3 regions of the Vreelandella aquamarina genome follow, and region 3 is predicted to be linked to each of the others. Evidence: predicted binding sites of a transcription regulator. Region 3 holds the regulator's gene; each other region holds the start of a gene.
What was found. Region 3 encodes FNR, which switches genes on or off when oxygen is low (the NO sensors DNR and NnrR bind a similar motif). Its sites were predicted from a motif close to TTGATNTANATCAA; they were not measured.
Positions count from the first base shown of each region.

Region 1: CTT34_RS07625 (OmpW/AlkL family protein) is a predicted target of FNR. The motif match lies at 1,249-1,262, and genes of this name have one in related genera.
Region 2: CTT34_RS05985 (DUF2933 domain-containing protein) is a predicted target of FNR. The motif match lies at 1,127-1,140, and genes of this name have one in related genera.

Region 1 is NZ_CP024621.1:1,572,859-1,575,126, forward strand. Features, by position in the region: gene CTT34_RS07615 (diguanylate cyclase) at 1-796, shown strand, start outside; gene CTT34_RS07620 (hypothetical protein) at 820-981, shown strand; gene CTT34_RS07625 (OmpW/AlkL family protein) at 1,293-1,901, shown strand; gene pepQ (Xaa-Pro dipeptidase) at 1,970-2,268, opposite strand, start outside.
Region 2 is NZ_CP024621.1:1,219,730-1,221,997, reverse strand. Features, by position in the region: gene CTT34_RS05995 (lambda exonuclease family protein) at 1-210, shown strand, start outside; gene radC (RadC family protein) at 255-797, shown strand; gene CTT34_RS05985 (DUF2933 domain-containing protein) at 1,273-1,479, shown strand; gene CTT34_RS05980 (hypothetical protein) at 1,520-1,864, shown strand; gene CTT34_RS05975 (APC family permease) at 2,085-2,268, shown strand, end outside.
Region 3 is NZ_CP024621.1:3,108,584-3,110,851, forward strand. Features, by position in the region: gene hemN (oxygen-independent coproporphyrinogen III oxidase) at 1-440, shown strand, start outside; gene fnr (fumarate/nitrate reduction transcriptional regulator Fnr) at 498-1,247, shown strand; gene ttcA (tRNA 2-thiocytidine(32) synthetase TtcA) at 1,237-2,145, opposite strand; gene CTT34_RS14840 (3'-5' exonuclease family protein) at 2,221-2,268, opposite strand, start outside.

The sequences.
Region 1 (2,268 bases), 1.5 Mb from region 3:
GGAAGTGCGCATCCTCGACAATCCCCGCCATATCATCGATCAACTCGCCTCGTTTAGACCCGAGCTCTTACTGATGGATGTGCACATGCCGGATTACGATGGCCCTGATTTAGCGTCAGTGGTTCGGCAGTATGACGAGTGGAGTAGTCTGCCCATCGTCTTCTTATCGGCAGAGATGGACTTAGGTAAGCAGGTAGATGCGCTCAGCCACGGAGCCGATGACTTCCTCACCAAGCCCATTCTCGCTGCGCAGCTGGTAGCCTCGATTCGTGTGCGCGTGGCCCGCTCACGCACACTGTCGGCGCTGCTCAATAAAGACAGTCTGACCGGGCTGCTCAAGCATGCCAGCATTAAAAGTGCCGCGATCAACGAGATATGTCGTGGCTTCCGACAGCACTATTCGGTGGTGGTCGCCATGGTGGACATCGACCATTTCAAATCGGTGAACGATACCTATGGCCATGCCACAGGGGACGTCGTTATTGCGTCGGTTGCGACGCTGCTGCGTCAGCGCCTACGCCAAACCGATATGATTGGCCGGTATGGGGGCGAGGAGTTTTTAGTGGTGCTGCCACACTGCAGCGCAGAGGACGGTCGGAAGCGCTTGGAAGACATTCGCCAATACTTTTCTCGCCTGCGCTTTAACCAAGGGGAGCAGGAGTTTGCGTGCACGCTCTCGGCGGGTATGGTCTGTAGTACCGACGTATCAGAGGACAACAGAGACCGACTCTTGGTCTTAGCAGATGAAGCGCTTTACCGAGCCAAGCGCGGCGGCCGCAATCAAGTTAGCCAGTAACGCTAGTTGCTGGTGGCGGTTGAGTGATTCGTTATGAAGCAATGCAGCAAAAAATGCGCGCCGTTGGTGCGCTTTTTCATGGAGTAAAAAGAGAAAGGGCGCTTTTGGCACTCATTTATTTAGCAAGATTATGTTTTTTAAAGGAAATTATTTTATTGGCACACAGCTCGCAATATAAAAGGTAACTCGCAAATGAATAGAGTCATTAAGGTCTCGATGCAACCGGCACTCAATGCTCTCCCTTCTTTGCAACGTTGCCGCGGCGCTGCCCGGCAATACACCGAGTGAGCTGGCGTGCTCCACCTGGGTCCCCTTCGGGGGACTTTTTTTATGCTCGTTTGTCAAGCGCGATAGTTAACAAAAGCTATCAGAGCCAGAAAACCTATAATAAAATTTCACATGAAATTTGGAAACGGTGTTCTTATACTATATATTGTATAGGTTAGCTGGCGTTGACCAGCATCAATCCCAAGCAAGATGCAAGAGGATGACCCTGATGAGCAAAATGAAATTGATCACCGCCGCTATCGTGTCTGCCAGTGCCGTCATGGCGAGCCAAGCCGTCATGGCCTACGAAGCAGGCGATGTGTTTGTTCGCGGCGGTGTTGCCCAAACGGATACGGGCTCAGGTAACGGCAATGTTGGCGGTGCGGACCTCAACGTACAAAGCGCACGTGGGTTTACTTATGGTGCGGGCTACCTGTTCAGCGACAAATTTGGCGTCGAACTCAACAGCTCTGAAAAATTCGAGCATGACCTGAACACGACACCGGGCGGCAGCGCAGGTAGCGTCGACCGTCTGCCGGTGAACCTGCTGGTCAACTACTACCCGATGGGTGGTTTGGACTCGAAAGTTCAGCCTTACGTAGGTCTTGGTTTGAACTACACGAGTTTTTCCAGCGAGCCATCCGGCTTGAGCATCGACGAGAGCTACGGCGCCATCGGCCAAGCGGGTGTGGATTTGGCAGTGACGGATAACGTCATGCTGAACGGCTATGTTAGCTACGCGGACGTAAGCGCCGACATCAATGCGGCTGGCGCCACCGTTGGCGAAGTCGATATCGAGCCAGTGACGATCGGCGGCGGTATTACTTACCGTTTCTAACCCAACCCGATACATATACGCCCGGCTTACACGCGTAAGCCGGGCGTTTTTATTGGGCAAGAGAATGACTATAACGTCAAGTTCTCAGATCCGCCTTCTGTCACTAGGATATTATCCTCGATGCGTATGCCTCCGCACACGGCGAGCCGGTCGACCAGCGTCCAGTCGATGGGGTGGGGCTTTTTACGCAGTGGTGCCAGCAACATGGGAATGAAATAGAGGCCTGGCTCGATGGTGATGACCATACCGGCTTGCAGCGTACGGGTGAGACGCAGGGCTGGATGGGTGTCAGGTGCTGGCGATGGGCTCCCGTCTGGCTGCCTCAATCCGGCCACATCGTGTACCTGAATCCCTAATGAGTGGCCCA
Region 2 (2,268 bases), 1.9 Mb from region 3:
GAGATTCCCGCCGAGCATGTTGCTCAGTGCCAAGGTGGACTGTGGGTTAGCGAGCGGGAGTGGATCGACTTTGTGAGTTATTGGCCTGGCATGCCGCTGTTTATTAAACGTGCCTACCGTGACGACATCATGATCCGCACGATTGTTGAGCGAGTCGAAGCATTTCATGAGGAGATGGAGCGGCGCATGAGCCAAGTGATGGCTGCGTGAACGGTCACTTTCACAGATATTCCTTTCAACCATTAACGACATAGATGCCGGGGCCACCACCCCGGCATCTTTATTTTTTGGAGGTCATCATGCCCCATAGCAAACTCAAAGCCGGTGAAGTGGCGGGCACCTACTTAGTCACTTCGCCGGTCACAGAAACCGACATCATCACCATGGCCAAGCGGTTCGCACGCCGCAAGCTCGCCAAAGGCCGCAAGATTACTCAGCCTTCGCAAGCGTTTGAGCATCTGCAGCTGTTGCTTCAGGACTATGAGTATGAGGTGTTCAGCGTGCTGTTCCTCGACAGCCAGCACCGCGTCATCCGCTTTGAAGAGCTGTTTCGCGGCACTATTGATTCTGCCAGCGTGTACCCACGGGAAGTGCTAAAAGCAGCGCTCGCCTACAACGCCGCCGCTGTCATTCTGGTGCATAACCACCCCAGCGGTGACCCTGAGCCTAGTGATGCGGATCGGCGTATTACCGAGCGACTGAAGGAAGCGCTTGGCTTGATGGATATACGGGTGATTGACCATGTGGTGGTAGGGAGTGATGGATGCACGTCATTCGCAGAAAAAGGGTATCTGTAAACGTTCATACTCGAAGGTACAGGTACTGCCCCAGGGGCAGTACCTGTCTCCAATGCTCAATTTATTTTTTTGCCTAGATACTTCCGAAGCTACTAATTGCTGGCCGATACGCTTATCTGGCTGGCTGCGCCACTGGCGCTATTAGTTGGCACCGTGTGACAGGTTCTGTCTTTAAAGCGATATACCTCGATAAACGTGAGCTCAAGTGCGCCTGTGTCGGCAACAGTAATACCCATTAAGCTTTGTATCGCTCACCGAAAACCTAATGATGATGGGAATGAGGCTATGGATACCGCTTGGGTAATTATCGCCTACTTTTTGCGAGGCGCTTGATCAGGATCATATTTCCCTCCGATGCTGTTCAGGTTGCGTTCAGACAAATCATCCATGATGTTATTGGGGTTATTTATTTGATTTTTCCCAAACCAACGGCCTTAACTGCTGTTGGCTCTTTGGGCGAGTTACTGAGGTGATTATGAGTAACAGTACAAGTAGTCGTTTGCTGATGTTGTGGGTGCCACTTGCTGGGTTTGTCATTTGGGCGGGATACCTGATTGGAACCGAGCACCGTCTCCACCTATTTCAGTTCTTACCTTTCCTCTTTTTGGCAGCATGCCCACTGATGCATATTTTCATGCATAAACACCACGGCGGTCATAAGGACAAAATAGACAAGGACTGAACCACTCTATATATACATGTACGCGCCTGGGAGAAAGACCATGAAAACGACACAACAAGAGCACCGCTTGGGTGTTTCCAAAAACACACTGGTGACTCGGAATTTAAAAATCAAGCCTAGTAAATCCAAACGCATTGAAGAAGCGCTGTCAGATATCGACCGACTCTATGGAATGGATAAGGTGGTCTACAACGAGAAAAACCGAAATATCAGCCTTGCTTACGATGCGCTGAGGCTCTGCATCGATGACGTTGAAAAAATTCTCAAGCTCCATGACATACAGGTCAGCGCTGATCGGTGGAACCGCTTTAAGAAGGAGTATTACCGTTTCGTCGATCAGAACGTTAAAGACAACGCTAAACAGGAACCTTGGAGCTGTCATTAATAGTCATAACGGCTACATGACACAACCAGGAGCAAGACTAGCTAGTTTAGGGTAAGAGCTGCTTGCCTGTGGCCTCGCAAAATCAGACCTTCCGTTAGTCATTTGCCATGTGGCTGCACATAGGTTCTATATTTAATTTATATAGCATCAAAAAACACCGCACAGGAGTCCTTGGCAGTTATTGCTGCTGTGGTTGCCGTTAATACAAGGAGTCGCTTTCATGGTTGGGCAGGATAGAACGCCACAATATAAAGAAAACAGTCTTTCGTTGGTCGGTGCCGTTGCATTAGGCACCGGCGTGATGATTGGGGCCGGTATTTTTGCGCTAACCGGCCAAATGGCCGAAATGATTGGTCGGCTATTTCCTCTAGCCTTTCTGGCCGCTGCCGTCATTGTCTCTTTCA
Region 3 (2,268 bases):
AAGGCTACTCCAGCCACGCCGAGTGCGACTTGATTGGTTTGGGGGTATCGGCCATTTCTCGGATCAACGATAGCTACGCGCAAAACCCTACCCGGCTCGCTGACTATGAAGCGGCCTTAGATGAAGGTAGGCTGGCGACCGTGAAAGGGTTACGTTTAAATAAGGATGACCTAATACGAAGAGAGGTCATCGAGCGGCTCATGTGCGATATGGCCATTGACCTCGACACTGTCGGCCAGCGCTGGCAGGTCGATGCCGCAGACTACTTTGCCAGCGCCCTTGAGCGGTTGGAAATCGCCGAACGGGATGGCCTGTTAACGCGTCAGGGGCTTCGGCTCACCGCCACCCCGGTGGGTCGGCTACTCATTCGACACCTGGCCATGGCCTTCGACACCCACTTACAACGCCAGGATGGCCAGCGCTACTCGAAGATCGTGTGAGCGCCTTGAGCCACCTGCCCCCTGTACCCATGATGGCGAATAAGAAGGGAGACCCCCATGTCATATCCTGCCAGCCAACGACGTTCACTGCTGCAAGAAGCGCGCTGCCAAACCTGTAGTTTAAGCTCGCTGTGCTTACCGCTTGCCCTGGAGCTTGAGGATATGAGCCAGTTCGATGCCATCATTCGCCGTCGCTCGCCGCTGAAGAAGGGCGAACCGCTGTTTCGTCAGGGCGACGCGTTCACCAGCGTTTATGCCGTGCGCTCTGGCAGTTTGAAACAGGTGACCAGCGAAGGGAACGGTAACGATCAGCTCACCAACTTCTTTCTGCCCAGCGAGCTGGTCGGCTTGGATGGTATCGACGAAGAGTACTACCCCGGTACCGTGATTGCCCTGGAGACGACCACGGTATGCGAAATTCCGTTCGACCGCTTGGAGTCGCTCTCCCAAGAACTGCCCGAGCTGCGTGGTCAGCTTTACCGCAGCATGAGTAAAGAGCTGCGCGATGACCGTAAGATGATGCGCTTGCTGTCACGCAAAACCGCCGACCAGCGGCTCGCCAGCTTTTTGATTACGCTCTCTGACCGCTTCCGTCGCCGGGGTTACTCCCCCTACAGCTTTCGGCTGTCGATGTCGCGGGCCGATATGGGCAACTACCTGGGTCTGGCGGTGGAAACGGTCAGCCGTATTCTCAGCCGCTTTCAGCAGCAGGAGGTGGTGGCCGTTTCGGGTCGCGAGGTGAATATTTTGGACATGCAGCGCCTCATCACCCTGGCAGAAGAGGAGGCGCAGACGATTACACGTTAAACGCCTGAATGCGGCTCTCCATCAGCGCCGCCTGCTTCGCTTCCAGACCGGCAAAGTCGAATAGCTCGCGGTCGGCAAGCTGGGAAGGGGCGACGTTGGTGACGGCTTTGAACATGCTCTCCAAACGGCCAGGGTGCTTCTTGTCCCACTCTGCCAACATCTCTTTGACGATCTGGCGCTGCATGTTGGGCTGTGAACCGCACAGGTTGCAGGGAATGATCGGAAACGCCATCAGCCGTGAAAACTCTGCAATGTCCGCCTCTTTGCAGTACGCCAGCGGGCGAATCACGATATTTTTCCCGTCATCAGAGAGCAGTTTCGGCGGCATGGCCTTCAGCGTACCGCCGAAGAACATATTCAAGAACAGCGTTTCCAGAATGTCTTCCCGGTGGTGGCCCAGGGCAATCTTGTTGGCGCCAATCTCGTCGGCAAACCCATACAACGAGCCACGGCGCAGACGTGAACAGAGCGCGCAGGTGGTCTTTCCTTCCGGCGTTTTCTCCTTCACGACCGAATAGGTATCACGTTCGAGAATGTGATACTCCACCCCCAGCTTGTCTAAGTACTGGGGCAACACGTGCTCCGGGAAACCAGGCTGCTTTTGGTCCATATTGACCGCCACGAGCGAGAAATTGACCGGCGCGTTGCGCTGAAGATTGCGCAAGATCTCCAGCATCGTGTAGCTGTCTTTGCCACCGGAGAGACACACCATGACCCGGTCGCCCTCTTCGATCATGTTGTAATCGATGATGGCATTTCCCACTTCGCGCCGCAGGCGTTTTTGCAACTTGTTGAATTCACGCTTCTGCTTGGCATCCTGCAGCTCATGCTGCTGGGCAAGGGACTCGTCAGACGCGCTGTCTGACGCAGTAGGGTCAAAGTAGTCAGGTTGTAACATGATCGTCGCACTGCCGATGGGTGAAGGAGCAGCGCGTATTCTAACAACACTCCGAAGCTCTACCCAATACAAACCCTAGGCCGTCAGGGCGATCTCACGCTGTAAACGCAGGTAGAGGAGCGC